Regions from separate parts of the Knoellia sp. 3-2P3 genome, predicted to be linked through region 1. Evidence: predicted binding sites of a transcription regulator. Region 1 holds the regulator's gene; each other region holds the start of a gene.

The links. The regulator HrcA, encoded in region 1, represses chaperone genes, less so after heat shock. The targets are predictions, from matches to a motif close to TTNGCACTCGNNNNNNNCGAGTGCNAA.
Region 2: groES (co-chaperone GroES) is a predicted target of HrcA. The motif match lies at 4,659-4,685, and genes of this name have one in related genera.
Region 3: groL (chaperonin GroEL) is a predicted target of HrcA. The motif match lies at 1,759-1,785, and genes of this name have one in related genera.
Region 4: P0Y31_RS14875 (FmdB family zinc ribbon protein) is a predicted target of HrcA. The motif match lies at 5,650-5,676, and genes of this name have one in related genera.

The regions. Positions count from the first base shown of each region.
Region 1 covers NZ_JARGZE010000003.1:52,219-59,592, forward strand. Annotated here, with positions in the region: gene P0Y31_RS10405 (16S rRNA (uracil(1498)-N(3))-methyltransferase) at 1-338, opposite strand, end outside; gene dnaJ (molecular chaperone DnaJ) at 376-1,500, opposite strand; gene hrcA (heat-inducible transcriptional repressor HrcA) at 1,572-2,603, opposite strand; gene P0Y31_RS10420 (DUF3097 domain-containing protein) at 2,763-3,641, shown strand; gene P0Y31_RS10425 (DUF4870 domain-containing protein) at 3,785-4,366, shown strand; gene hemW (radical SAM family heme chaperone HemW) at 4,421-5,647, opposite strand; gene P0Y31_RS10435 (ornithine cyclodeaminase family protein) at 5,746-6,702, shown strand; gene P0Y31_RS10440 (tyrosine-protein phosphatase) at 6,712-7,374, shown strand, end outside.
Region 2 covers NZ_JARGZE010000005.1:257,342-264,715, forward strand. Annotated here, with positions in the region: gene P0Y31_RS15745 (glycoside hydrolase family 3 N-terminal domain-containing protein) at 1-574, opposite strand, end outside; gene P0Y31_RS15750 (nucleoside hydrolase) at 632-1,618, shown strand; gene P0Y31_RS15755 (PfkB family carbohydrate kinase) at 1,618-2,451, shown strand; gene P0Y31_RS15760 (hypothetical protein) at 2,494-3,210, opposite strand; gene P0Y31_RS15765 (class I SAM-dependent methyltransferase) at 3,376-4,608, opposite strand; gene groES (co-chaperone GroES) at 4,834-5,130, shown strand; gene groL (chaperonin GroEL) at 5,259-6,875, shown strand; gene P0Y31_RS15780 (hypothetical protein) at 6,968-7,374, opposite strand, start outside.
Region 3 covers NZ_JARGZE010000001.1:1,083,595-1,090,968, forward strand. Annotated here, with positions in the region: gene P0Y31_RS05270 (glycoside hydrolase family 38 C-terminal domain-containing protein) at 1-593, shown strand, start outside; gene P0Y31_RS05275 (DUF559 domain-containing protein) at 669-1,556, opposite strand; gene groL (chaperonin GroEL) at 1,940-3,565, shown strand; gene P0Y31_RS05285 (alkaline phosphatase D family protein) at 3,688-5,370, shown strand; gene P0Y31_RS05290 (ABC transporter ATP-binding protein) at 5,531-6,397, shown strand; gene P0Y31_RS05295 (ABC transporter permease) at 6,399-7,374, shown strand, end outside.
Region 4 covers NZ_JARGZE010000005.1:91,737-99,110, reverse strand. Annotated here, with positions in the region: gene galU (UTP--glucose-1-phosphate uridylyltransferase GalU) at 1-761, opposite strand, end outside; gene P0Y31_RS14890 (5-formyltetrahydrofolate cyclo-ligase) at 826-1,392, shown strand; gene P0Y31_RS14885 (penicillin acylase family protein) at 1,381-3,951, opposite strand; gene P0Y31_RS14880 (potassium/proton antiporter) at 4,031-5,560, shown strand; gene P0Y31_RS14875 (FmdB family zinc ribbon protein) at 5,690-5,968, shown strand; gene P0Y31_RS14870 (S-methyl-5'-thioadenosine phosphorylase) at 6,165-7,016, shown strand; gene P0Y31_RS14865 (SAF domain-containing protein) at 7,024-7,374, shown strand, end outside.

The sequences.
Region 1 (7,374 bases):
CAGGGCACGACCTCGTCGACACCGAGTTCGGTGGCGGACTCGATGGCCTGGTCGTCGCGGTCGGCCTTGGCCAGGGCCTGCACCAGGACCAGCCGCAGGGCCGGCTCCGGGTCCTCCTCGACGGCGGTGACCTCGAGCTCGAGCTCATCCCTGCCGGCGGAGACCACCGCGGCCGTCACGCGCGTGCCCCGGCCGTCGGAGAGGAGCACCGACTCCCCCACGCCGATGCGGCGCACGGTGGCGGCGTGCCGGCCCTCCGGCCCGTCGAGCAGCACCGAGCCACCGGCACGGGCGCCGGCGAGACGTTCGGGCGCGACGAGGAACAGGGGCAGCGTCACGGCATACGGCCTGTCTGGTCTGGGGGCCGGCCGGCCCCTACTTGCCCTTCAGGGCGTCGCGGAGCTTGCCGAACAGGCCCTGGCCCGCCGGCGCGAGGTGGCCCTCGGGCCGCTCCTCGCCGCGCAGGGCTGCGAACTGGCGCAGCAGCTCCTCCTGCTCGGCGTCGAGGCGGGTCGGCGTGATCACGTTGGCGTGCACGATGAGGTCGCCGCGCCCGGTGCCGCGCAGGTGGGTCACGCCGAGCCCGCGCAGGGTCATGGCGTCACCGGCCTGGGTGCCGGGCCGGATCTCGAGCTCGTTGATGCCGTCGAAGGTGTCGAGCTTCGCCGTGGTGCCGAGGGCCGCCGCGGTCATGGGCAGCTCGATCGTGCAGTGCAGGTCGTCGCCGCGACGCTGGAAGGTCGGGTGCGGCCGGACCGCGATCTCGACGTAGAGGTCACCCGCCGGGCCACCGCCCTGGCCGACCTCGCCCTCACCGGTGAGCTGGATCCGGGTGCCCGTGTCGACACCGGCCGGCACCTTGATCTTGAGGGTGCGCCGGGTGCGCACGCGACCGTCGCCGGAGCACTCGAAGCAGGGGCTGACGAGCACCTCGCCGTAGCCGTGGCAGGTCATGCACGGACGGCTGGTCATCACCTGGCCGAGGAAGGAGCGCTGCACCTGCTGGATCTCGCCGCGGCCGCCGCAGACGTCACAGGTGCGCCGGGACGTACCGGGCTGCGCACCGTCGCCGTGGCAGGTCTCGCAGACCACGGCGGTCTCGAGGGCAAGCTCGCTCTCCGCACCGAAGACGGCATCGGCGAGGTCGATGTCGAGGCGGACGAGCGCGTCCTGGCCGCGGCGCTGGCGCGAGCGCGGCCCGCGCTGCGCCCCACCGGCGCCCGGACCGAAGAACGCGTCCATGATGTCGCTGAAGGAGAAGCCCTGCCCGAAGCTCGCGGCTCCCGTGGCGTAGGGGTCGGCGCCCATGTCGTAGCTGCGCCGCTTCTCGGGGTCGCCGAGCACGTCGTAGGCCTGGGAGACCTTCTTGAACTGCTCCTCGGCCTCCGGACCCGGGTTGACGTCCGGGTGGAGCTGGCGCGCCTTCCTGCGGTAGGCGCGCTTGATCTCCTCGGCCGTGGCCTCGCGGGAGACACCGAGCTCCTGGTAGTAGTCGTTCAACGAATGTCCTTCTCCGTCATGCTGTTTCGGGCAGTACGTGGTGGCGCGCGGCGATCACCGGGCCGCGCTGGTCATTGGGACAGGATGCGCGAGACGTAGGCCGCGACCGCGCGCACCGACGCCATCGTGGTCGGGTAGTCCATGCGGGTGGGCCCTACGACGCCCATGCCGGCGACGAGGTCGGCGCCGGTGCCGTACTCGGTGGAGACCACCGACGTGGACTGCAGCCCGGCAAACGGGTTCTCGTGGCCGATCCGGACCGCGACCGCGTCCGGCCCGGCGTGGGCCTCCCCGAGCAGCTTCAGCAGCACGACGTGCTGCTCGAGTGCCTCGAGGACCGGGCCGATGCTGAGCGGGAAGTCCGTGCCGAACCGGGCCAGGTTGGCGGTGCCGGCCAGCACCACCCGCTCCTCGCGCTCCTCCACCAGGGCGTCCTCGAGCGAGCGCACCACGGCGCGCACCAGGTCGCGCTCGCCCGGCACGAACTGCTCGGGCAGCGCCTCCAGCGCGGCCGCGGCGTCGACCAGGCGCTTGCCGACGGCCTCGACGTTGACCTTGCCGCGCACCCGCGCCAGCAGGTCCTCGCCCTCGGCCGTCATGAGGTCGTGGTGCGACTCGAGCACCCGCTGCTCGACCCGGCCGGTGTTGACGATGAGCACGACCATCAGCCGCGACGCGCCGATGGGCACCAGCTCCACGTGGCGGACGCTGGAGCGGGTCAGCGAGGGGTACTGCATCACGGCGACCTGGCGGGTCAGCGAGGCCAGCAGCCGCACCGTGCGGTCGACGACGTCGTCGAGGTCGACCGCGCCCTCGAGGAACTGCGAGATGGCGGCACGCTCTGCCACGCTCAGCGGCTTCACCGCGCTCAGCCGGTCGACGAACAGCCGGTAGCCGGCGTCGGTGGGGATCCGTCCCGCGCTGGTGTGCGGCGCGGCGATGAGGCCCTCCTCCTCGAGGACGGCCATGTCGTTGCGCACGGTGGCAGCCGACACTCCGAGCTGGTGGCGCTCCAGCAGCGCCTTCGAACCGACGGGCTCGGAAGTCTGGACGTAGTCCTGGACGATGGCCCGCAGCACGGCCAGACGGCGCTCCTCGCTCATGCAGTCCTCCCGTCTCGTCCTGGTGGTGGCGCAAAGGGGTCGGTGAGGGTGCTGGCACTCACACCTTTCGAGTGCCAAGTCTACGTCGTGGTCGGCCCGTACGACGATTCCCGGCGTGCCCGCCACGACTGTCGCCCGCCACCCGCATAGCCTTCCCCGGTGACCGACAGGTATGGCTCCGACGTGCTCTCCGGCGACTGGCGTGCGCCCAAGGGCGGACGCTCCCGCGAGGTCGAGGCGGAGTCCGGCCTCGTGGTCGAGGACGTCGAGACCGGGTGGTGCGGGGCGGTCACCCGGGTCGAGAAGGCCGGCGGGATGCACGTGGTGCACCTCGAGGACCGGCGCGGCCGGTCGAAGGGCTTCCCCCTCGGCCCCGGCTTCCTCCTCGACGGACGACCGGTGGTGCTGACCCCGCCGAAGGCCGCTGCCCGCGCCCAGGTCGCGGCCGCCAGGCAGGCCGCCTCCCGCACCGCCAGCGGCTCGCGCGCGGTCCACGGCGCCAAGGCCAAGGTGGCCAGCGGGTCGCGCATCTTCGTCGAGGGGCGGCACGACGCCGAGCTCGTCGAGCGCGTCTGGGGTGACGACCTGCGCATCGAGGGCGTGGTCGTGGAGATGCTCGACGGCGTCGACGACCTCGAGGCGGCCATCCGGGACTTCCAGCCCGGCCCGGGCAGGCGCATGGGCGTGCTCGTCGACCACCTCGTCCCCGGCACCAAGGAGCACAAGGTGGTGGAGGCGGCCCAGCGCCTCCGGCCGTATGCCGCCCACGTCAAGGTCCTGGGCCACCCGTACGTCGACGTGTGGCAGTCGGTGCGGCCCGAGCGGCTGGGACTGCAGGCCTGGCCGGTGATTCCCCGCGGCACGTCGTGGAAGCACGGCATCTGCGCCCACCTCGGGTGGCCGCACGAGAGCCAGGCGGACATCGCCCGGGCGTGGAAGCAGATCCTCGGCACGGTGCGCAGCTACGCCGACCTCGAGCCCACCCTGCTCGCCAGCGTCGAGGAGCTGATCGACTTCGTCACCGCGCCGGGTCACTAGTCGCCCCGAGGTCCGGGCACGAGGTCGTCCCGGCCGCGCGGCTCAGGGGTTACCCGGACCGTGCCCTGAGCGCACCCCGAAAGGGGGTTCGGCCCGCCGCGGTGTGCGGTTGACTGGCACCAAGACCACAAGGAGAGACGCAGATGAGCGAGAACACGTCGTCCACGCCGGAGCCGCAGGCCCCGCAGGGACAGCCCTCCCAGCCGACGGCGCCGGGTGAGCCCCAGCTGCCGCCGCAGGAGCCGTCCCAGGAGCTGCCCCCGCCGCCCTATGAGCAGGAGCAGCCGTACGGGCAGGCGCAGGAGCAGCCGAACCAGCAGGGCTACTACCAGCAGCCGTACCAGCAGGGCTACCAGCAGCCGTATGCCGCGGCCGGTCCCGCACCGCTCTCGCCCACCGACGAGCGCAACTGGTCGATCGCGGCGCACCTGTCGCCGTTCCTCGCCTCGTTCGTCGGGCTGCCGTTCCTCGGCCCGCTGGTGATCTACCTGGTCTTCCGCGACCGCGGACCCTTCATCCGCCACCACGCCGCGCAGGCGCTGAACTTCCAGATCATCGTGGCCATCGGCATCCTGATCTCGGTCCCGCTGATGTTCGTGCTCGTCGGGTTCATCACGGCCGGCATCATCGCCGTCGCCGCGATCGTCTTCCAGATCGTCGCGGCGGTGGAGGCCAACAACGGCAAGTGGTACCGCTACCCCCTGACGCCCGACTGGGTGAAGTAGCCGAGCCCCCCGGACGGGCAGTCGCTGTCGTGGCGGCAGCCGCCCGTCCGGGGCTCAGCGCAGGCCGAGCAGGCGGCGCACTACGGTGTCGGCGAGCAGCCGGCCCCGGCGGGTCAGCACCGCCGCTCGGTCCCGCACCGCCGCCGTCCCGTCGAGCAGGCCGTCGGCGATGAGCCCGGCCACCGCCTCCCGGCCCTCGTCGCGCAGGTCGGCCAGCGGCAGCCCGTCGGCGAGCCGCACGCCGAGGAGCACCCGCTCGTCGTAGCGCTGCTCCTCCGTCAGCGTCTCCCGGCCGGCAGCCGGGCTCGCCCCGGAAGCCAGCCGGCCGGCATACGCGTTGGGGTGCTTGACGTTCCACCACCGCACGCCGCCGACGTGGCTGTGGGCACCGGGACCGACACCCCACCAGTTGCCGTCGGCCCAGTAGCCCTCGTTGTGGCGGCACCGGGCGGCCGGTGTCCGCGCCCAGTTGCTCACCTCGTACCAGTCGTAGCCGGCGGCGGCGAGCAGCTCGTCGGCGAGCTCGTACTTGGCCGCCTCGTCGTCGTCCTCGGGGGCCGGCACCTGGCCGCGGCGCACCTGGGCGGCGAGCTTGGTGCCCTCCTCGACGACGAGCGCGTAGGCGGAGACGTGGTCGGGGTCGAGGGCGACGGCCGCCTCGAGGCTGGCGCGCCAGTCCTCGAGGCTCTCCCCCGGCGTGCCGTAGATGAGGTCGACGCTGGTCTGCAGGCCCGCCGCTTTCGCAGCCTCGACGGCCCGGGCGACGTTGGCCGGCTCGTGGGTGCGCTCGAGCACCTTCAGCACGTGGGGCACCGCCGACTGCATGCCGACCGACACGCGCGTGAACCCGCCCTCGGCCAGCCGCTGCAGCGCCTCCGGCGTCACCGAGTCGGGGTTCGCCTCGGTCGTGACCTCGGCGCCCTCGGCCAGCCCGAAGACCTCCCGCACACCGTCGAGCATGCGCACGAGGTCGTCGGCGGCGAGCATGGTCGGCGTCCCTCCACCGACGAACACCGTCTCCACGGGCGGGGCCCCCTCGAGCACGCCACCGGCGAACCGCAGCTCGCGCAGCGCCGCGTCGGCGAACGTGTCGACGCTGGCGCCGTCGGCCCCGAGCTCGGTCAGTGTGTAGGTGTTGAAGTCGCAGTAGCCGCAGCGCACCGTGCAGAACGGCACGTGCAGGTAGATGCCGAAGGGGCGGGCCGGCAGGGTGGTCAGGGCCGACGCCGGGAGGCGTCCGTCGGGCGGCGCGGGGTCGCCCTCGGGCAGCGTGCTCGGCATGGGTCCATTCTCTCAGCCGCATCGTGGTCATTCGAACAGGGCGTGGTGCTCCGGCCACGGCGGGCGGGGGCGAGGAGGGCGCCGGTAGGTTGGCGCCCGTGCTGGTCCTGACCGATGACGACGTCCGCCGGCTGCTGCCGCCTCCGGCGGAGTGCGTCGAGCTCGCCGCCGCCGCGCTCACCGCCCTGGCCGACGGCCGGGCCGAGGCGCCGCCCAAGCCGGCCGTGCACACCCTGCCCGGCAGCTTCGCCAACGCGATGCCCGCCGCCTGGCCGGAGCGAGGGCTGCTGGGCTGCAAGTGGATCAGCATCTTCCCCGACAACCCGGCCCGCGGGCTGCCGACGGCGTCCGGCGTCATGGTCGTCAACGACGGCGAGACCGGTCTGCCGGTGTGCCTCATGCCGGCCGCCGAGCTGACCGCTGCCCGCACCGCCGCCGTCAGCGGGGCCTGCGTGCGCCACCTGGCGCCGCCACGGCCCGGCCACGTGGCCATCACCGGCGCCGGGGTGCAGGCCCGCTCGCACCTGCGCGTGCTCGAGGCCCTCGGGTGGCACGACGTGGTGGTGTGGGCCCGACGGACGGAGGCCCTCGACGCGCTGACGGCGTGGGCGGCCGAGGAGACCCCCTCCGTGCGGCTGCGGAGGGCGCCCGAGCCGGCCGGGGCCGTGCGGGGAGCCGCCGTCGTCGTGACCGCCCTCTCGATCGGGCTCACCGGCGCCGAGCTGCACCCGGAGTGGGTGCGCGACGACGCCCTGCTGCTCCCCCTCGACTACGCCAGCTCGGTCGGCCCGGCCCTCGCGGCGACCGCCCTTCTCGCGGCCGACGACGTCGTGCAGTTCGAGGCCGTGCGGAGCCAGCGGAAGCTGGGCGACTACCCGTCGCCCACGACGTGGACCGGTGCGCTGCTCGCAGCGAACCCGCGGGACAGGCCCACCGGCCGCGTCGTGTGCCAGAACCTCGGCAACGGCCTGAGCGACCTCGTCGTGGCCGACGCCGTCTGGCGCGCCGCCGGCGACGCGGGAGCCGGGCAGGTGGTTGGCGGCACCTCCACGTAAGGTCTGGACGTGAGCATCGGCTGGGTGGACCTCGACGGCGTCGTCAACATGCGGGATGTCGGGGGTCTGCCCACCATGGACGGGCGCACCGTGCGCACCGGCCGCCTGCTCCGCTCCGACAACCTCCAGGACCTGACCGAGCGCGACGTCCGGCGGCTCATCGACGACTTCGGGGTCACCGACATCGTCGACCTGCGCAGCAACGTGGAGTACCACACCGAGGGCCCCGGACCGCTGACCCGCACACCCCTGACCCACCACCGTCACTCGCTCTTCCGCGACGACGAGGTCGAGGTCACCGTCGAGGACGCGCTCGTGCTGCCGTGGCAGAAGGACGGCGTGCGTGAGCGCCTGGCCAGCCACGACGACGACTACTGGGCGAGCCACTACCTGGGCTACCTCGCCGACCGCCCGGACTCCGTGGCTGCGGCCCTCGAGGTCGTCGCCACGGCCCACGGGGCAACCGTCGTCCACTGCGCGGCCGGCAAGGACCGCACCGGCACGGTCGTGGGCCTGGCGCTCGCGGTGGCCGGTGTCCCCGACGAGGAGATCGTCGCCGACTACGTCGCCACCGCCGAGCGCATCGAGCGCATCATCGAGCGCCTGAGCGCCCGACCCGCCTACGCCGACAACCTCCGCGACCGACCGCTCGAGGACCACCTGCCCAGGCCC
Region 2 (7,374 bases), on a different contig from region 1:
GGGTCGCCAGGGTGCGCGCCGACGGGATGGGGGAGAAGCCGGCGCCCTCGAGCTGCTGGACCGCCCCGCCCTCCTGGTCGGCTGCGACGAGGAGGCCGACGCCACCGGTGGCCGCCTTGCTGTTCCGGGTTGCCTGCTGGAGCCGCTTCGACGCGAGGCGCACCGTCGACGCCCCCTCCCACCCGCCGAGGTAGATCACCCCGCCGAGGTGGTCGCGGGCGACCTGGGCCGCCAGCGCCCGCGAGCTGCCAGTCGGCTGGAGCCCCACCATGAGCAGCTGCCCCACCCGCTGGGCCGGTGTCAGCGTGGCGGCGATCCGCCCGGCGCACGAGGGGGCGGCCGTCGTGGTCGTCGCGCTGGTGGTGGTCGGGATGCGGGTCGTCGACGACGACGCCGAGCGGGGCGGGCTCGAGGCCGTCGACGTGCTGGCCGTGGGGCTGCTGGCGGCGCGCCCAGCGTCCTCGCCCCCCGCGCAGGCCGCGGCACCGAGCAGCGTGAGGGCCAGGGCCGAGGCGCCCAGGACGCGGCTGGTGGGGCGCGGGCGAGCGGGTCGGGGGCTGGTCGTCGCAGGCATCCGGTCGAACCTATCCCGGCCCGCTGCCCAGCACCCAAACCCGTAGGCTCCGCTGCCATGGGAACGCGACCGGTCATCCTCGACGTCGACACGGGCGTCGACGACGCCTGCGCCGTGCTGTTGGCGGCCTGTCACCCTGCGCTGGACCTGCGCGCCGTCACCTGCGTCGGTGGCAACGCGCCGGTCGACGCCGTCGTCACCAACACCCTCACCGTGCTGGAGGCTGCCGGCCGCCTCGACGTCCCCGTGGCCCGGGGCGCCGCGCGTCCGCTGCTGGAGCACCCGGTGGGCGCCGCCCACGTGCACGGGGCCGACGGCATGGGCGACCTCGACTGGCCGAAGTCGCAGGCGTCGCCCGATCCGCGCCACGCGGTGGAGCTGCTGCGCGACCTGCTCCTCGAGGCCGCCGCGACCGGCGACCCCGACGACCTGGTCACCCTGGTCCCGCTGGCGCCGCTGACCAACGTGGCGCTCCTGCTGCGCACCCACCCCGAGGCGGCCGCGGGCCTGCGCGAGATCGTCTTCATGGGCGGCGCGGCCCACGTCGGCAACGCCACGGCCTCCGCCGAGTTCAACGTCTTCCACGACCCCGAGGCCGCCGCCGTCGTACTCGACGCCGCCGGCTCGCTGGGCGTCAACGTGACGATGTACGGCCTCGACGTGTTCTACGACCCCCGGGTGTCGCGCGAGCAGGCGCAGGCGCTGGTGGCGCGCGGCGGTGGGGGAGCAGCCGAGCTGGGGGGCCGGCTGATCGGCTTCCAGTGCGAGCGCTTCGACAGCACGGCGGCGACCATCGGCGACGCCGGCGCGGTCTGCGCGGTCATCGACCCCGCCGGAGTGCGCACGGAGCGGCTTCCCGTGCGCGTGGAGCTCGCCGGCACCTGGTCCCGCGGCCGCACCATCGTCGACCGGCGCGACTGGTCGGGCGACATGGCGCACGACCCGCACGGCGCGGCGCCGTCGCTGGTCGACGTGTGCCTCGACGTCGACGCCGACCGCTTCGCCGGGATCTGGGTCGAGACGCTGACGGGCGGGGAGGGCTGATGGGCCGCGTCGTCGTGCTCGGCTCCCTCAACGTCGACCTCGTCGCCGAGGTCGAGCGCCACCCCCGCCCGGGTGAGACCGTGCTGGCCACCGGGCCGCTCACGCGGTGTGCAGGGGGCAAGGGCGCCAACCAGGCCCTGGCCGCGGCGTCGGCCGGGGCGAGGGTGGTGATGGTCGGCTGCCTGGGCGACGACGCCGACGGCCGCCGCTACCTCGAACGGCTGCAGGGGCGCGGGGTCGACACCTCGGCCCTGCGGCTGGTGCCGGGCGTCTCCACGGGCCAGGCCTGGATCACGGTCGACGCCGACAGCGAGAACGCCATCGTCGTCATCCCCGGCGCCAACGCGCAGGTGGGCGCCGACGACCTCGCCCCGCTCGACGACCTCTCTTCCGGCGACGTGCTGCTCGCCCAGCTCGAGGTGCCGGTCCCGGTGGTGGCCCTGGCCGCTCGCCGCGCCCGGGCGCGCGGCGCCCGCGTCGTCATCAACGCCGCGCCGTATGCCGCCCTGCCGCACGACGTGGCCGCCGTGGCCGACCCGCTCGTGGTCAACGAGCACGAGGCCCTGATGCTGGCCGACTCCGACGCCGTGCCCACCTCGGTGCTGGTCACCTTCGGGGGCGAGGGCTGCTCCTGGGACGGTGAGCGCTTCGAGGGCGTGGAGGTGCCGCTGGAGGAGGTCGTCGACACCACCGGTGCGGGCGACGCGTTCTGCGGCGCGCTGGCCGCCGCCCTGGCCGGCGGCGCCGACCGGGCTGCCGCGGTGGCGGCCGCGAGCCGGGCGGGGGCCGAGGCGGTGCGGCGCCAGGGAGCGCAGGCCGACCCGCTGCTCTGACCGCCGCTCAGGTCAGGGCCGGCCGGTCAGCTCACGGGACGGTCAGTTCACCGAGACGTGGACGTGGTCCATGTGGTTCTGGGTGGGGTCGCCACGGTCCTCCATGGGCTCCCAGCCCCCGCCGCCGGGGTACCAGATCCGCTGCTCCCAGATGATGTACTTGATGTTCAGCGTGCCCGCCATGCCCTGCAGGTGCTCGGCGAGCGCGTCGCCGTCGGAGGAGCCGCACATCACGTCGACGGCGTTGCCGGAGCCGTGGTCGCCGGGGTCACCCGCCCGGTAGCCGCCGATGTCGTTGAGGTGGGGGAAGGCCCGCTCGACCTCGTTGACGACGGCCACGGCGTTGTCGGACATGCCGCTCATCGCGAGGCCGGCCCGCGAGTAGTCCGCCGACCGCGAGGCGCGCTGCTCGACCCGCTGCTCGGTGGGGGTCGCTGTCGGCGTCGGGGCGGGCTTCGGCTTGGGCTTGGGCTTCGCGGTGGCGCTGAACCCGATCAGGCCGAAGGAGTCCGCTCGGGCGGGGGCCTCGACGGCCGGGGCGGAGACGGCCACGGCCGGTGACTCCGCGGAGGCCGGGGCGTAGGCCAGGCCCGGGGCGGAGGGGAGGACGAGGGCGGTGACGACCCCGCTGGCGGTCGTGCCGACGGCCAGCGACTTGAGCAAGTTGCGGCCCGCGCCGGCTGAGGGGCGCAGGTTGCGCAGGCGGGCGGGGCGGGGCTGGCGGTGGCGTCCTGCCCTGGTGGGGTGAGCGTCGGTCACGGCGTGGATCCTCGGGACGTTCTGCGGTGCTGTCGGGGTGCTTCTGTCGGGTTTGGGGTGCGGCGGGGTCCGAGCCGCGATCGCCCACCGTAGGGGATGGCCCGCGATTCGTCACATTCCGGTAACGGCGTGGCGCCGTTCCGCCCCGGCTGCCCCGCTGGCGCGTCAGGCAGGCTGGACGACCAGGACCACCTGCTGGCTGCGCACCCGCGTGATGACCACGACGGCCTCGGTGCGCCCCCGCGCCGGCAGCCGCAGCTGGTGACGCAGCTGGTCGGCGTCGAGGGTGACGCCGCGCTTCTTCACCGTCAGGCGGTCGATGCCGTGGTCGCGAAGCCAGGCCCGCAGCGCCTTGACGTTGAACGGCATGGCCTCCAGCACGGCATACCGGCGGGCGAACGGCAGGTCGTGCGGGCCGGTCGCACAGACGTAGCCGACGCCGGCGTCGAGCTCGGCGCCGCCCGTGGCCGCCGTCACCGCCCCCACGAGGCCGGCGCGCAGCAGGGCACGGTCGGGCTCGTAGAGCCACGGGCCGAGCTCGGCCAGGCTCGACAGGGGCTCGGGGTCGGGGTCCGCCTGCTGCTCCGTCACGACAGCCTGGGCGCCACTGCGTCCCAGCACCGCGGCGGTGCGCCCCGTCTGGCGGACCAGCGGGCCCCACCACACCACGCACTCGAGCACCTCGCCGTCCCAGGAGGTCCACTGGGCCTCGCCGCCGGCGGGCAGGGCGGCGTGGGGGAACGCGGGGCTCAGCTTGGCGCCGGTGGCGGGCAGCGCCCGGGCCACCTCCTGGACCTGCTCCCAGGACGGGGAGATGGCGTCGAGCCGGAACACCCGCCTGGTGCGGCCGCTGACGTCCGCCACGCCCGGCGTGCGGCGTGCGGGGTCGAGCCAGGCGCCGACCCCCCGGGCGCCCTCGCCGGCGGGCGGGGTGAACTCCTCGGCCAGGCCCTGGGCGGCCGTGGAGTCGGGCCAGTGCCGCAGGTTCACCGCGGCGACGGCCGCGGTCACCTCGTCGGCGTCGATGGCGCGCACCCGCAGGTCGAGGCCGGCCATGGCCATCGCGTCGGCCCCGATGCCGCAGCCGAGGTCGTGGACGGTGTGGATGCCGGCGGCGCGGAAGCGCTCGGCGTGCCGGGCCGCCACCTCCAGGCGGGTGGCCTGCTCGAGGCCGTCGCTGGTGAACACCATGCCCTGGGCGAACGAGCCGAACTTGGCCACAGCCTTCGCGCGCAGCCGGGTCTGGTTGACGGCTGCGGCCACCAGGTCCGGCTCGAAGCCGGCGTCGCGCAGGCGCTGCTGCAGGCTCAGCTCGGACCCCGGCTCGTACGGAGGAAGCGCCTGCAGCAGGCCCCACCCCTCACCGGTCGTCAGGCGGCGCAGGAGGTCGAGGTCCATGGCGGGCATTCTGGCCCATCGAGCGGGCGTGATCAGCCGTGGGCGAACGTCTGGCACTCGAGTTGACCGAGTGCTAACCGCGGTCCTAGATTTGCCATTGGCACTCCGGCTTGCCGAGTGCTAACGCAGTCGGCGCTCATCGACCCCCGCGACGGCGACGGGCACGACCGCACCAAGCAGTAGCCCATTGTCCACTTCGACATTCCCAAAGGGGAGGTCAACATCGTGTCGGTTTCCATCAAGCCGCTCGAAGACCGCATCGTCGTCAAGTCCGTCGAGGCCGAGCAGACGACCGCGTCCGGTCTTGTCATCCCGGACACCGCGAAGGAGAAGCCCCAGGAGGGCGAGGTCCTCGCGGTCGGCCCCGGTCGCTGGAACGAGGACGGCGACGAGCGCATCCCGCTCGACGTCAAGGTCGGCGACCGCGTGCTCTACAGCAAGTACGGCGGCACCGAGATCAAGCACGGCGGCGAGGAGTACCTCATCCTCTCGGCGCGCGACGTGCTCGCCATCGTCGGCTGACGCACCGCTCTTGAAGCCCACGCCCCGGCGCGGCCCGCACCGGGTCCGCGCCGGGGCGTGCGCACATCCCCTGCATGCCGTCCAACCAGTCGGCGTGCCCACGAACATCAAGTAGGTGAAGGACTTTCATGGCTAAGACGCTGGAGTTCAACGACGACGCTCGCAAGTCACTCGAGCGCGGCGTCGACGCGCTCGCGAACGCCGTCAAGGTGACCCTCGGCCCCAAGGGTCGCAACGTGGTCATCGACAAGAAGTGGGGCGCTCCCACGATCACCAACGATGGCGTGACCATCGCCCGCGAGGTCGAGCTCGAGGACTCCTACGAGAACCTCGGCGCCCAGCTCGCCAAGGAGGTCGCGACCAAGACCAACGATGTCGCGGGTGACGGCACCACCACCGCCACTGTGCTCGCCCAGGCCATGGTCAAGGAGGGCCTGCGCAACGTCGCCGCGGGCGCCGCCCCGGCCGGCCTCAAGCGCGGCATCGACCAGGCCGTGGAGGCCGTGCAGGCCCGCCTGCTCGACAACGCCCGCGAGATCGAGGGCAAGGACGAGATCGCCCAGGTCGCATCGCTGTCCGCCCAGGACGAGACCATCGGCACCACCATCGCCGACGCGTTCGACAAGGTGGGCAAGGACGGCGTCATCACGGTCGAGGAGTCCTCGACCGCGACCACCGAGCTCGAGTTCACCGAGGGCATGCAGTTCGACAAGGGCTACATCTCCCCGTACTTCATCTCGGACCCCGAGCGCATGGAAGCCGTGATCGAGGACGCCTACATCCTCATCAACCAGGGCAAGATCTCGGCCATCGCCGAGGTGCTCCCGGTGCTCGAGAAGGTCGTCAAGGCGGGCAAGCCCCTGCTGGTCATCGCCGAGGACGTCGACGGCGAGGCCCTCTCGACCCTCGTGGTCAACAAGATCCGCGGCACCTTCAACGTCGTCGCGGTCAAGGCCCCCGGCTTCGGTGACCGCCGCAAGGCGATGCTGCAGGACATGGCCGTCCTCACCGGTGGCCAGGTCATCTCCGAGGAGGTCGGCCTCAAGCTCGACCAGGCCGACCTCGACGTGCTGGGCCAGGCCCGCCGCATCGTCGTCACCAAGGACAACACCACGATCATCGACGGCGCCGGCAAGCCCGACGAGGTCGAGGGCCGGGTCAACCAGATCAAGGCCGAGATCGAGCGCACCGACTCCGACTGGGACCGCGAGAAGCTGCAGGAGCGGCTGGCCAAGCTGGCCGGCGGTGTCTGCGTCATCCGCGTCGGCGCCCACACCGAGGTCGAGCTCAAGGAGAAGAAGCACCGCATCGAGGACGCCATCTCGGCGACCCGCGCGGCCATCGAGGAGGGCATCGTCGCCGGTGGCGGCTCCGCCCTCATCCACGCCTCCACGGCCATCGACGCCCTCGGGCTCGAGGGTGACGAGGCCACCGGCGCCAACATCGTGCGCAAGGCCGCGGCCGAGCCGCTGCGCTGGATCGCCGAGAACGCCGGCATGGAGGGCTACGTCGCCGTCTCCAAGGTCGCCGAGCTCGAGCCGGGCAACGGCCTCAACGCCGCCACCGGCCAGTACGTCGACCTGGTCAAGGCCGGCGTCATCGACCCGGTGAAGGTCACCCGCTCCGCCCTGCGCAACGCCGCGTCGATCGCGTCGATGGTCCTCACCACCGACACGCTCGTCGTGGAGAAGAAGGAAGAGGAGCCGGAGGCCGCTGGCGGTCACGGCCACGGTCACGGTCACTGAGCCGACCGGCATACTGCTCGAAGGCCCGTCCCCACTGCGGGGGCGGGCCTTCGCGCGTCCCCATCCGTATGCCGTGGCGTGCCGGCCGGAGGTCAGGTGCGCCGCAGGTCCATCACCATCGCCTCGTAGGCCCCGACCGGGGGTGTGCTGGTGTCGGCGCTCTCCGGGACGACGTTGAGCATCCGGACGGCGAGGCCGTGGTCTGCGGGGGACACCTGCACCCGCCAGCGCCAGCCGCCGCCGTAGTCGTACTCGAAGGCCAGCGACTCGCCGTCGGCCGAGCCGTCGACGGCCCGCGCCGCCTGCTGGTGCCACGAGTCGGCCCAGAACGCAGTGGCACGAGCCGGCTCGGTCGCCTCGTCGCCGTGCCCGATGACCAGCAGTCCCTGCTGCTCCCCGTCCTCGGGGTGTCGCCAGGTGTAGCCCAGCGTCAGCAGGTGCCCGCCGGCAGCAACGGCGACGGTTGCCGTGGCCGGCGCGGTGAAGAGGTCGTCGGTCG
Region 3 (7,374 bases), on a different contig from region 1:
GCTGGGACGCCGCGAAGTTCGAGATCTGCGCCCACCGCTGGGTGCACGTCGGCGAGCCAGGGTTCGGCGCGGCCGTGGTCAACGACTCGACCTACGGCCACGACGTCACCCGGCGCGACCGCGAGGGCGGCGGCACCACGACGCAGGTGCGCCTGTCGCTGCTGCGCGCCCCGCAGAGCCCCGACCCGGTCGCCGACCTCGGGGTGCACCGGCTGCGCTACGGCCTCGTGCCGGGTGCGTCGATCGGTGACGCGGTCCGTGAGGGCTACCGGGTCAACCTGCCGGTCCGGACGGTCCGCGGGTCGGGCGAGCCGGTCGAGCCGCTCGTGGGCGTCGAGGGCGAGGGCGTGTACGTCGAGGCGGTGAAGCTCGCCGACGACGCGTCCGGCGACGTGGTCGTGCGGCTCTACGAGGGGCTGGGCCGGCGCTGCGCCGCGCGGGTGTGGGTCGGCTTCCCGCACGACGGCGCGTATGCCGTGGACCTGCTCGAGCGTGCCCTGGAGACGCCCGGGGTGGTGGACGAGGGCGAGCGCGGCGTCGCGCTCGCGCTGCGCCCGTTCCAGGTCGTCACCCTCCGGTTCCCCCGAACCTGACCTGCGACCTCACCCGCGAAGATCCCACCTCTCGCGTCGTGGGCCGTGCCTTCGCGTGAGAGGTGGGATCTCGCGTCACGCCACGAGGCGCCGGAGCTCGGCGGTCAAGCGCGTCAGCCCAGTGCCGCGGAGGTCGGCGCTGGTGATGCGGACGACCCGCCAGCCCAGGGACTCGAGGAGCCGCACCCGCTGGATGTCGCTCTGCCACTGCCGCCGGTCCGTGCGGTGGTGGTCGCCCTCGTACTCGACGATGACCCGCGCCTCGCGCCAGAGGAAGTCGACCCGTGCGATGAAGTGCCCGTCCTCGGCGAAGACCTCGGCATTGAGCTCGGGCTCGGGAAGACCTGCCCGGCGGAAGGCCAGTCGGGCGCGGGTCTCCATGGGGGAGCCGCTTCCCACGCGCAGCAGGGCTCCGGCCTCGCGGAGCGCGCGGCCGCCGCGCCGTCCGACCCGCTGCGACACCTGCACCATGGGCGCGAGCAGATCGGCGTCGCGAGTGGTGAAGGCGTCACCTGCGATGACCAGGTCGTCGACGCCCAGGCCCGGAACCGCGGCGAGGTCGGCCCAGGTGTCGACGGGCGAGGTGACGGCCAGGCCCCTGAGCACCTCGTGGTCACGAGAGGTCAGTCCGCGGTGCCCGATGACGCCGGCCCGGCGCACCGGGGTGCCGTCACGCATGACGTGCAGCGGCTCCTCGAGCCGCCAGTCAGTCGGCAGGGGAAGGCGCCACAGCCGGGCCGCCGTCAGGTGGGAGAACGCGAAGGACCCCGGAATGACCAGAGACATCAGCCGGCACTGCCCGTCGATGTCGTGGGGAAGGCTGGCGCAACGCAGGCCCCAGGCGGGACGCAGCAGGTCGGGACCGTCGAGCCTGCGCCGCTTGACCGCTGCCTGCCTGGCCTCGGCGACGGTGAAGGCTCGGTTCTGGAGGACCGGCGGCAGGGGTGGGAGACGCTTGGGCACGGGTTGAGCGTGTCCGATGGGCGACGAGCCCTGCAGCCGTCATCCACAGGGAGCCCTGGCCCGTCAGGTGAGATCCCAGATCTCACGCGTTGGAGGGGCCCAAGGTGCGAGAGGTGGGATCTCGCGGCGCGGCCCCGGGAGGGGCGCTGGGGCCGCGCGCGAAGGGCGTGCGGGCGGCATACGGGGAAGGCTTGCGGAGGCGTTTGCACTCTCCCGGGGCGAGTGCCAATAATGGGCGTTAGCACTCTCGGTATGAGAGTGACAATTCATGGCCTCAAAGTGAGGCTCGGGGAACGTGTGCGACGTGAGCCGCGCGAACCGGGTCGTCCGTCGCGGGCACGGCGAGGTCGCCACACACGATTCGCGTGGGAGGAACCACCCGAATGGCCAAGATCATCGCTTTTGATGAAGAGGCTCGCCGCGGTCTCGAGCGGGGCATGAACACCCTCGCCGACGCCGTCAAGGTCACCCTCGGCCCGAAGGGCCGCAACGTCGTCCTGGAGAAGAAGTGGGGCGCCCCCACGATCACCAACGACGGTGTCTCCATCGCCAAGGAGATCGAGCTCGAGGAGCCGTACGAGAAGATCGGTGCCGAGCTGGTGAAGGAGGTCGCCAAGAAGACGGATGACGTCGCGGGCGACGGCACCACCACCGCCACCGTGCTGGCCCAGGCGCTGGTCCGCGAGGGCCTGCGCAACGTCGCGGCCGGCGCGAACCCGATGGCCCTCAAGCGCGGCATCGAGAAGGCCACCGAGGCCGTCTCCAGCCAGCTCCTCGAGATGGCCAAGGACGTCGAGACCAAGGAGCAGATCGCCTCCACCGCCTCGATCTCCGCCGCTGACCCCCAGATCGGCGAGATGATCGCCGAGGCCATGGACAAGGTCGGCAAGGAAGGCGTCATCACCGTCGAGGAGTCCAACACCTTCGGCCTCGAGCTCGAGCTCACCGAGGGCATGCGCTTCGACAAGGGCTACATCAGCCACTACTTCGTCACCGACACCGAGCGCATGGAGGCTGTCCTCGAGGAGCCCTACGTCCTCGTGGTCAACTCGAAGATCTCCGGCATCAAGGACCTGCTCCCGCTGCTCGAGAAGGTCATGCAGTCCGGCAAGCCGCTGCTGATCATCGCCGAGGACGTCGAGGGCGAGGCCCTGTCCACCCTCGTGGTCAACAAGATCCGCGGCACCTTCAAGTCCGTCGCCGTCAAGGCCCCGGGCTTCGGTGACCGCCGCAAGGCCATGCTGGGCGACATCGCCATCCTCACCGGTGGCCAGGTCATCTCCGAGGAGGTCGGCCTCAAGCTCGACACCGCCGAGCTCGACCTGCTCGGCCGCGCCCGCAAGGTCGTCGTCACCAAGGACGAGACCACGATCGTCGAGGGCGCTGGCGACCAGGACCAGATCCAGGGCCGGGTCAACCAGATCCGCGCCGAGATCGAGAAGTCGGACAGCGACTACGACCGCGAGAAGCTGCAGGAGCGCCTGGCCAAGCTGGCCGGCGGTGTTGCGGTCATCAAGGCCGGCGCCGCGACCGAGGTCGAGCTCAAGGAGCGCAAGCACCGCATCGAGGACGCCGTGCGCAACGCCAAGGCGGCCGTCGAGGAGGGCATCGTCGCCGGTGGTGGCGTGGCCCTGCTGCAGGCCACCAAGGCTGCGTTCGAGAAGCTCGAGCTCGAGGGTGACGAGGCCACCGGGGCGAACATCGTTCGTGTCGCGGCCGAGGCCCCGCTCAAGCAGATCGCCGTCAACGCCGGCCTCGAGGGCGGCGTCGTGGCGGAGAAGGTCACGCACCTCGACGCGGGTTGGGGCCTGAACGCGGCGACCGGCGAGTACGTCGACCTGATCGCCGCCGGCATCATCGACCCGGCCAAGGTCACCCGCTCGGCGCTGCAGAACGCGGCGTCCATCGCGGCGCTCTTCCTCACCACCGAGGCCGTCATCGCGGACAAGCCCGAGAAGGCTGCTCCGATGGCGCCAGGTGGCGACGAGATGGGCGGCATGGGCTTCTGAGGTTAGCCTCGCAAGCCAGCCACACGGCATACGCACCACGCTCGGAGGGCGGTTCCCCACTCGGGGAGCCGCCCTTCGGCGTTTGTCCCCACCTGCACAGGCCGTGCGTGTAGAACTGTCGGGTGGACGACACCGGACCCCTCGTGCTGGGCCCCCTGCTGCGGTATGCCGGTGAGGAGAGTGCGACGGTCTGGGTCCAGACCCGCGCCGCCGCCACCGTGACCCTGTCGGCCTTCGGCCGCCAGTGGTCGGCGCCCACCTTCGGGGTGCACGGGCACCACTACGCGCTGCTGGTGCTCGACGGCCTCGAGCCCGGCTCGTCCAGCGAGTACCAGGTGGCCATCGACGGCGAGGTCGTCTGGCCCGAGCCCGAGCCGCGCTTCCCCGGCCTGCCGCCGAGCCGCATCCACTGCCTGGTGAAGGCGCGCCCGACGAGGATGGCGTTCGGTTCGTGCCGCACGAGCGTGCCCCACGACGCGGAGGGCAACGCCAGCAACGGCGTCGACGCCCTGCGCGCCTACGCCTACCACCTGAGCCGGACCAGCCCGACGGAGTGGCCCCACCTCGTCTGCTTCCTCGGCGACCAGGTCTACGCGGACGAGACCTCCGAGGAGATGCGCGAGTTCATCGCCTCCCGGCGCAGCCTCGAGGAGCCACCCCACGAGGAGCTCAAGGACTACGACGAGTACGCCCACCTCTACCGGCTGGCGTGGAGCGACCCGCTCAACCGGTGGCTGCTCTCGACGCTGCCGAGCGCGATGATCTTCGACGACCACGACATCCGCGACGACTGGAACACCTCGCGGCAGTGGCACTTCGAGATGAACGCCAAACCCTGGTGGCACCAGCGCATCGTCGGCGGCCTGGCGTCCTACTGGGTCTACCAGCACGCCGGCAACCTCTCCCCGGAGGCGCTGGCCGAGGACGAGGTCTGGCAGCTCGTCGTGGCGCACCGCGAGTCCGGGAGCGGGGACGAGCTCGACCTGACCGAGACGCTCGACGCCTTGGCCGAGCGCGTGGACAAGCACCCCGACACCTACCGCTGGAGCTATTCCCGCAACCTCGGCGAGTCGCGGCTGGTGGTCGTCGACTCGCGGGCCGCGCGGGTGCTCGACCCCGACCGCCGCTCGATCCTCGACGACGCCGAGATGGCCTGGCTCGACAAGGAGCTGCACGGCGATGTCGACCACCTCTTCATCGGCACGTCGCTGCCGTTCCTGCTCGCGCAGGGGATCCACGACCTCGAGGCGATCAACGAGGCCATGTCCGAGGGGGCCTTCGGCAAGCGGGTCGAGCCCTACGGGGAGCGCATCCGCCGGGCGCTCGACCTCGAGCACTGGGCCGCGTTCCAGGAGGGGTTCGCCAAGGTGCTGGACATGGTGGTCGAGGTGGCCCGGGGCAAGCGGGGCCGTCCGCCCGGCACCATCACCTTCCTCTCCGGCGACGTGCACAACTCCTACGTCACCGAGATCGACCACGAGGAGCTCGGTGCCGGCGCCAGCCGGGTGGTGCAGGCCGTGTGCTCCCCGATCCGCAACCCGCTGCCCCGCAAGGTGCGACTGGCGCAGGCGCTGCTCGCCAGGGGCCTCAACCGCCCGTTGCAGTTCCTCGTCTCCCGCACCGACCGCGTGCCCACCGCGCCGTTCAACTGGACGATCACCGAGGGGCCCTGGTTCGACAACAGCCTGGCCACCCTCGAGGTGCGGGGCCGGGGGCTGGTCCTGCGCTGGGACACCGGCGTGGTCAGGGGCGAGGCGTTCGACGCGCCCGAGCTGCGCCGGGTGTCGCGCGTCGTCATCCAGTAGCGCGTCGCCCGTCCGTCGACCGGTGGACGGGCCGTACACCGCCTAGGGGTGCACTCAGGGTGCGCTCAGGGTCAAACCTGAAGGCAGGCGAGCGACGGCCTCCATACCGTTGCCCTTGTTGACCATCGACCACTGAGCCGGGAGCTCCCACATGACGACCATGAACCCTGCCGCCGTGACGCGGCACACCACCACTGCGCCGGCAGCCCGCACCGTGGGCCTCACCAAGGTCTACGGTCGGGGCGAGACCGAGGTCGTGGCCCTCGACCGCGTCAGCCTCGACATCGCGCGCGGGGAGTTCACCGCGATCATGGGGCCCTCGGGCTCCGGCAAGTCGACCCTGATGCACTGCGCGGCGGGCCTCGACGCGCCCTCGGACGGCGAGGTGTTCATCGGCGACATCTCGCTGGGCACCCTGAAGGACAAGGCGCTCACCACGCTGCGCCGTGACCGGATCGGCTTCGTCTTCCAGTCCTTCAACCTCGTGCCGACCCTGACGGCGCAGGAGAACATCGTCCTGCCGCTGGCCATCGCCGGGCGCAGGCCCGACCCCGAGTGGTTCGCCACCGTCATCGACACCGTCGGGCTCGGCGACCGCCTGTCGCACCGGCCCAGCGAGCTGTCCGGCGGGCAGCAGCAGCGGGTCGCCTGCGCCCGCGCCCTCATGAGCCGGCCGGAGATCATCTTCGCCGACGAGCCCACCGGCAACCTCGACTCGCAGTCCGGCGCCGAGGTGCTCGGCTTCCTGCGGCGCAGCGTCGACGAGTTCGGGCAGACCATCGTCATGGTGACCCACGACCCGGGCGCGGCCAGCCACACCGACCGGGTGGTCTTCCTCGCCGACGGACGGGTGGTCGACGAGATGCGCGACCCCACGGCCGAGCGGGTGCTGGAGCGGATGAAGGGCTTCGAGAAGGGCCACGTCCCCGGCAGCGCGGCGGCACGGGCCGCGCACGACGCACGGGCCGCGCACGAGGCACGCGTGGCAACGGCCACCGGGCACAGCCACGGCGAGACGGGGGCCTGAGGTGCTGCACGCCAGCTGGAAGAGCCTCCTCGGTCGCAAGCTGCGACTGTTCATGAGCGCGTTCGCGATCGTCCTCGGCGTCTCGTTCGTCTCGGGCTCGCTGATCTTCACCGACACCCTGGGCAAGGCCTTCGACGGCATCGTCGACACCGTCGGCGACGTGGTCGTGCGGCCCGAGGCCGTGAGCGGTGACATCGAGCAGCCCCCGAGCTCCAAGACCGTGCCGGGCTCGCTGGTCCGCGAGCTCGCCGCCACGCCGGGCGCCGCGCGCGCCGACGGCAACGTCGGTGACCCCACCACCTTCGTGGTCTCCAAGGAGGGCAAGCTCATCGGCGGCCAGGGCGCCCCGGGTCTGGGCCTGAGCCACAACGACGCCCCGACCGCGTCGGGCGAGCAGCCCGCGTCGATCACCACCGGCCGCTGGCCCCTGCGGACCGGCGAGGTGGCGCTCGACAAGGGCACCGCCGAGCGGGCGGGCTACCGGGTCGGCGACACCGTCACGCTGGTCACCAGCGGTGCCCAGCCGAAGGTCGAGGCCACCCTGGTCGGCATCGCCGAGTTCAGCTCGGGCGGAACCGTCGGCGCCAGCCTCGCCTTCTTCGACACCAGGACTGCGCAGGCTCTCTACTTCGGCGGCCGCGACGAGTTCACCGACGTCTGGGTGACGGCCGAGGAGGGCACCAGCCAGGAGGAGCTGGCCGCTGCGCTCCAGAAGAAGCTGCCCAGCGGGTACGAGGCCGTCACCGGTGACGCCGCGGCCAAGGAGAGCGCAGACGGCATCAACGAGGCGCTGTCGTTCATCAGCACCTTCCTGCTGGTCTTCGCCGGGATCGCCCTGTTCGTCGGGTCGTTCCTCATCGTCAACACCTTCTCCATCCTCGTCGCCCAGCGCAGCCGCGAGCTCGCGATGCTCCGTGCCCTCGGCGCCACCCGCAGGCAGGTCACGCGGTCCGTGCTCTTCGAGGCGTTCGTGGTCG
Region 4 (7,374 bases), on a different contig from region 1:
CGGCCGCGGAAGACGACGCCGTGGACGCCACCCCCCGGCTGGCCGGAGACCGCGAGCTCCTGGAGGGCGTCGGTCAGCTGGATCTCGTTGCCCCGGCCCGGCTTGGTGTGCTCGAGCACCTCGAACACCGACGGGTCGAGCACGTAGCGGCCGATGATCGCGAGGTTGCTCGGGGCCTCGTCGGGCGACGGCTTCTCGACCAGCCCGGTCACCTTGACGACGTCGCCCTCGACGGGCTCGACGGCGGCGCAGCCGTAGAGGTTGACCGACTCCCGCGGCACCTCCATGAGGGCGATGACGCTGCCGCCCCGCTCCTCGCGCACGCGGACCATCTCCTCGAGGAGGTGGTCGCGGCCGTCGATGAGGTCGTCACCCAGCAGGACGGCGAACGGGTGGTCGCCCACGTGCTCCTTGGCGACCAGCACGGCGTGGCCGAGGCCGAGCGGCTGGCCCTGGCGCACGAAGTGCACCTTACCGAGGTCGGCCGACTCGCGGACCCTCCTCAGCCGGTGCTCGTCGCCCTTGGCCTCGAGGGCGGTCTCGAGCTCCCAGTTGCGGTCGAAGTGGTCCTCGAGGGCTCCCTTGTTGCGCCCGGTGATGACGAGGATGTCGTCGAGCCCGGCCCGGACCGACTCCTCCACGACGTACTGGATGGCCGGCTTGTCGACGACCGGCAGCATCTCCTTCGGCGTGGCCTTGGTCGCAGGCAGGAAGCGGGTGCCCAGTCCAGCGGCGGGGATGACGGCCTTCGTGACACTCATGGGGGTCACCCTACTTGCCGGTCACGGCGCCGCACGGCGGGTCGGGACAGGTCACACTGTGCGTGTGACGGGGTATGCCGGCGGGCCGGCCGAGGATTCCAAACGGGCCCTGCGCGCGCGCTTCCGCGCCGAGCGCCGCGAGCGTGCCGCGCTGCGTGAGCGCGAGGCGGACGCCGCCGCCCTCGCCGAGGCCGGCATGGCCGTGGTCGCCGAGACGGGGGTCGCCCCCGGCGAGTGGGTGGGCATCTACGAGTCGACGCCCGTCGAGCCGCCCACCCACGCCCTGGTCGACGCGCTGCGGGCGCGCGGCATACGGGTCATGGTGCCCATCACCCTCCCGGACCTCGACCTCGACTGGGCCGAGGCGGGGGCCGGCGCGCCCCTGGGCCGGGACGCCGTCGGGTGGGCCAAGGTGGTCTTCGTGCCGGCCCTGTCACTTGACCGGAGCGGCACCCGGATGGGCCAGGGCGGCGGGTGCTACGACCGGGTGCTCCCGCGCGCCCCGGGCGCCCGCGTCGTGGCCCTCGTGCACCCTTGGGAGGTCAGGGACGAGCAGCTGCCCCGAGAGGCGCACGACCTGCCGGTGACCGAGGTCATCACCGCCGACGGGCTGGTGCGCTCACTCGGCTGAGCCCGGGACGAGCTGCAGCGTGTCGCCGCTCTCCTCCCGCACCGCCTTCTCCGAGAAGGGCCACGGGAAGGTCTCGTTCTTGGTCCAGGCGTCGACCTGGTCGTCGTAGTTGTCGTGGAAGGCGTGGCCGCTGTTGCCAGTGGCGTTGACCCACCGCGAGCGGTCGAGGTTGCCGAGGTCGACGACCATGCGCATCGACGGCCCGAAGCGCGCCTCGAAGCCCTGGCTGGCGTCCCAGCTGGTGGCGTTGACGACCGCCGGGCCGCCGGGCACCGCGATGGGCCCGCGGTTGAACAGCATGCGGACCGGGCCGGGCACGGTGTCGGAGCCGAGCACGCGGTGCTCCAGGGTCAGGTCGTGCAGCTTGCCCCACTCCCACGCCCCGGGGTCCTTGCCCAGCTCCTTGGTCAGGTCGAGGCGGGCCTCGACGAGGGCCTGGCGCAGGATCTCGGCCTCCCCCTCGGTGACACCCGGGGTGAGCTTGTTGTCCCACCAGGCGCTGCGCGGCTTGTCGAGCAGGGTGGTGACGGCCTGCATCCACTGGTCGCTGCCGTTGGCCCGCAGGTCGTCCGGCAGCTCGTCGTTGAAGGTGAGCTCGACGAGGTTGGACCAGACCGCGTTGAAGTAGGCGGCCGACGCGCTGGCGTCGGAGCGGCCGACGGGGTTGGTGAAGTCCCACCCGCGCAGCAGGTCCTGGCCCTCCTTGGTGAACTCGTCGCTGCCGAGGTCGACCTCGAGCAGGCGCTTGACGAGGGTCGGCGCGAACTCGCTGCGGGTGTCGCCCTGGATCTGGGACATCCGCTCGGGGGTGACCTTCTTCTCCTTCTCCAGCAGCGCGCGGATCCGGTGGGCCCGGTAGCCGTAGTCCCACTCGGTGGTGAGGAACGGCGTGGGGCTGGCCGTGACGGCCTGGTTCGCCGTGACGATCAGGCCCTCCGGCGGGTCGTAGACCCAGGGCATGTCCTCGAAGGGGACGTAGCCCTTCCAGTCCCAGGCCGAGCGCCAGCCCGCGGTGGGCCAGAAGCCGGGCACGGCGCCGGGGGTGTCCGAGCGACGGATGGGGATCATGCCGGGCGCCTGGTAGCCGATGTGGCCCTCGCGGTCGGCGTAGACGAGGTTCTGGCTGGGCACCGCGAACCACTTCGCCGCCTGCCGGAACTCCTCGAAGTTGGTCGCCGTGTTGAGGCCGAAGATCGCGTCGGCGGTCCGGTTCGGGGTCAGCGCGGTCCACGCGAGCGCCACCTCGTACCTGCCGGCGCTGGGGCGGCCCGAGACCGGGGCCCGGTCCCCGGTCTCGTCGAGCTCCTTGACCGCCTCCGAGACCAGGGGGCCGTGGACCGTGCTGCGGACCGTCATGGTGTGGTCGCCGCCGCCGGCGACCTTGATGGTCTCGGTGCGCTCCTCGAGGGCGACGTACTTCCCGTCGCGCTGGTAGGTGCCGCCGCGGACCTGCTCGAGGAAGAAGTCGGTGACGTCGGGGTCGAGGTTGGTGAAGCCCCACGCGATCTGCTGGTTGTGCCCGATGACCACGCCGGGCAGCCCGGCGAACGAGAACCCGCTGACGTCGAAGGGGCACTCACTGCTCACCGACCGGCAGTGAAGCCCGACCTGGGCCCAGATGCCCGGGATGCTGACGCCGAGGTGCGGGTCGTTGGCGAGCAGCGGCTTGCCCGTGCTCGACCGCTCGGGTCCCACCACCCACGAGTTGGAACCGACACCCGGGCCCCGGCCCACCGACTGGGGCACGGCGACCAGCGCGCGCTGCACCGCGGCATACGCCTCTTTGGCCCCACCGGTGGTGCGCTCCTCGAGCGGCACCGCCTCGGGCACGGCGGCCCCGGGCACGGCGGAGGCTGCGCCCTGCCCGCCGGCCCCGGGGCTCCAGTTCTGGGCCGACAGGATCGGCTTGTTCTGGCGGTAGGGGTAGGGCGGGTAGAGCTCGTTGATCTGCGCGACGGGGACCCGGCCGAACAGCCGCGCCCGCATGAGCTCACCCTCGTAGTCGCCTCGCAGGTCCCACGCCATCGCCTTCAGCCAGGCCAGTGAGTCGGCGGGGGTCCACGGCTCGACGCGGTAGTCGTTCACCTGCTGGCCGAGCACGACGTACTCCAAAGACATCCGCGAGGGGCTGCCCTGCCGGTCGATGTAGGCGTTGACCCCGTCGGCGTAGGCCTGGAGGTAGCGGCGGGTCTCCGGGGCGAGCATCGGCAGCTCGGCCTCGGCCACGCGGCGCCAACCCATGGTGCGGATGACCTTGTCGGTCTCGAGGCCGCTGGATCCCACCAGCTCCGAGAGTCGGCCGGCGGTGATGTGCCGGCGCAGGTCCATCTCGAAGAACCGGTCCTGGGCGTGCACGAAGCCCTGCGCCCGGAAGAGGTCCTGGGCGTTGTCGGCGTAGATCTGCGGGACGCCCCGGTCGTTGCGGAGCACGGTCACACTGCCGCTCAGCCCCGGGACCGAGATCTCACCGTCGGCCGTCGGGAAGGGCCGGCGCACCCACGTGACGCCGAGGATGGCGGCGACCACGAGGAGGACCACGACGAGGGCGGCGACCGACACGGCAATACGACGAACAAGAATGGCGCGCGACACCCTGCGAGACTAGGACACACCGCGAGCGAGAGGACATGACGGGGCCGTGGACGCGACTTTCCTCGCGGAGCAGGGTGACTTCACGCTCGAACACCTCACCCCAGTGCTCCTCATCGGCTCCGTCGTGCTGCTCGTGTCCGTCGCGGCCGTGCGCCTGTCGGTGAAGTCGGGGCTGCCGTCGCTGCTGCTCTACCTCGCCATCGGCCTGGCCATCGGCGAGGCGGGCTTCGGCATCAACTTCGACGACAACGCGCTCGCCCAGGTGCTCGGGTACGCCGCGCTCGTCCTGATCCTCGCCGAGGGCGGCCTGAGCACGAAGTGGGACGGCATCAAGGACTCCGTGGCGCCGGCCGCCGCCCTCTCCACCGTGGGTGTCGTCGTGTCGGTGGCCGTGGTCGGGGTGGCCTGCCGCTACCTCCTGGACCTGCCCTGGATCACCGCCCTCATGGTCGGCGCCATCCTCAGCTCCACCGACGCCGCCGCCGTCTTCTCGGTGCTGCGGAGGGTGCCGCTGCCACGGCGGATCACCGGGCTGCTCGAGGCCGAGTCGGGGTTCAACGACGCCCCGGTCGTGATCGCGGTGACGGCCCTGGCGGCCGCGAGCGCCGACCCCGCGCACGCCGCTCCGTGGTGGGTGCTGGGCTGGCACGCGGCCGTCGAGCTGGCCGGCGGGGCCGTGGTCGGGCTGGCGATCGGCTGGCTGGGCGGCCAGTTCATGCGCCGGGCCGCCTCGGGGTCCTCAGGCCTGTTCTCCATCGGGATCATGTCGCTCACCGTGCTGGCGTATGCCGCTGCCGCCGCCGTGCACACCAGCGGGTTCCTCGCCTGCTACCTCGCCGCGCTCGTGCTCGGCAACATGGCCCTGCCCCACCGGCAGGCCGTCTCGGCCTTCGCCACCTCGCTGGGCTGGTTCGCCCAGATCGGGCTGTTCGTGATGCTCGGGCTCCTGGCGTCGCCGCTGGGGATGGGCAGCCAGGTGCTCCCCGCCATCGTCATCGGCCTGGTCCTGCTGCTGGTGGCCCGGCCGCTGTCGGTGCTGGTGTCGATGACGCCGTTCCGCGTGCCGTGGCACGACCAGGCGTTCCTGTCCTGGGCCGGCCTGCGCGGCGCGGTGCCCGTCGTGCTGGCCACGGTGCCGCTGACCGCGGGCGCGCCGGACGTGGACTGGATCTTCGACCTCGTCTTCGTGCTGGTCGTCGTATTCACCCTCGTGCAGGGCCCGACGCTGCCCTGGGTGGCCCGCCGGCTCGGCGTCGCCGACACCTACCAGGCGCTCAACCTGGCGGTGGAGTCCACACCGCTCGAGGAGCTGGGCGCCGAGCTGTTCCAGGTGACGGTCGGCCCAACCTCGAAGCTGCACGGCGTGGAGGTGTTCGAGCTGCGCCTCCCGCAGGGCGCGAACGTCACACTCGTGGTGCGGGGCGGCTCGGGGTTCGTGCCCACGCCCAACACGACCATCCGGCGCGGCGACCAGCTGCTCATCGTCGCCACCGCCGAGACCCGGCAGAAGGTCGAGCAGCGGGTGCGCTCGGTCAGCCAGTCGGGCCGGCTGGCGGGCTGGCGCCGGCGACGCTGACACCCCGGTTTCCGGTCGAGCCGGCGCTGGTGGTGCCCTGGTTGTGCTCTGGGTGCGCTGGCGTCGCGACCTCGCCGGACGGCGTATACTTGGCACTCGAAGACCGACAGTGCTAATCGGGGAGGAACCGTGCCGACGTACGCCTACGCGTGCACCGCGTGCGATCACCGCTTTGAGATCTTCCAGTCCTTCAGCGAGGACTCCCTGTCGCAGTGCCCGCAGTGCGACGGCCGGCTGCGCAAGCTGTTCAACGCCGTGGGCGTGGTGTTCAAGGGCGGCGGGTTCTACCGCACGGACTCGCGCAGCGGCTCCTCCTCGTCGGTGCCCGCCTCGGCGGACTCGAAGAAGTCCTCCTCGGCCCCGTCGGCCTCCTCGTCGGCCTCCTCGGCCGACGGCTCCGCCGCCTGAGGCTCGGCTTTTGAGCCAGGGCCATCACGCGAGATCCCAGATCTCGCCCGATGGCGGCGCGGATGGCGCGACGTCCCAGCTCTCACCTGACGGTGCGCCCCCGGCGCTGTCCACAGCCGGTATGCCGGGTGGCCGGCTTCCACAGCCACGCTCCTGATCGCGAGCGGGCCGGGCCGCGCCTCGTAGGCTCGGGCCCATGACTCACGCACCCACCCACACCGACGGGCCGAGGGCCGACCTGGGCGTCATCGGGGGCTCCGGCTTCTACGAGTTCCTCACCCATGCCGAGCGCGTGCCGGTGTCGACCCCGTTCGGCGACCCGAGCGACGACCTGGTCATCGGTGACCTCGACGGCCGCCGCGTGGCGTTCCTCGCCCGGCACGGCCGCGACCACCGCTTCCAGCCGCACAAGGTGAACTACCGCGCCAACCTCTGGGCGCTGCGCTCCGTCGGCGTCCGCCAGGTGCTGTCGCCGTGTGCCGTGGGGTCGCTGCGCGAAGAGCTCGGCCCCGGCACGATCGTCGTGCCCGACCAGGTCGTCGACCGCACGTGGGGCCGGGAGCACACGCTCTACGACGCCGAGGGGCCGGTGGTGCACGTCGGGTTCGCCGACCCCTACTGCCCGCACGGGCGTCAGGTCGTCATCGACTCCGCCCGGGCTGCGGGCAAGCAGGTCGAGGACGGCGGCACCCTCGTGGTCATCAACGGCCCACGGTTCTCCTCCAAGGCCGAGTCGCGGTGGCACCAGCAGGCGGGGTGGACCGTGGTCGGCATGACCGCCATGCCCGAGGCGGCGCTGGCCCGCGAGCTGGCCATGTGCTTCACCACCATCGCCCTCGTCACCGACCACGACGCCGGGGTGCACGGCGTCGAGGCCGTCACCCACGAGGAGGTGCTGCGGGTCTTCGCCGAGAACGTCGAGGACCTCAAGCGGGTGCTCCGCTCCACCCTCGTCGCGATGCCCGAGACCGAGCCGGACGATGCGGCCTCGTGCCCGTGCCGTCGCGCGCTCGACGGCATCACCATGCCCGCCCCGCTCCCGGGCTGACCCGGTCGTGCGGGGCCTGGGGGGAGGCGCCCGGCTGCTGGGTGAGGGACGCCGGGGCGCCTGGCGCCGCCGGGTGCTGCGGCGCGGGCTCTCGGCCGGGCTGGCAGGGGCCGCCGTCCTGGGGAGCGTGGCCTTGGCCCGCACACCGGAGGGCGGACCACGGGTCACCGTGCTGGTGGCGGCCCGCGACCTGCGGGCCGGTCACGAGGTCGGACCGGCCGATGTGGTGGCGCAGAGCCGGCCGGCCGGCTTCGCGCCGAGCACCCCGCTGCAGGAGGTGGGTGCGGTCTCCGGCCGCCGGCTGGCCGGGCCGGTCGGCGCCGGCGAGGTGCTCACATCCGGTCGGCTGGTGGGGCCC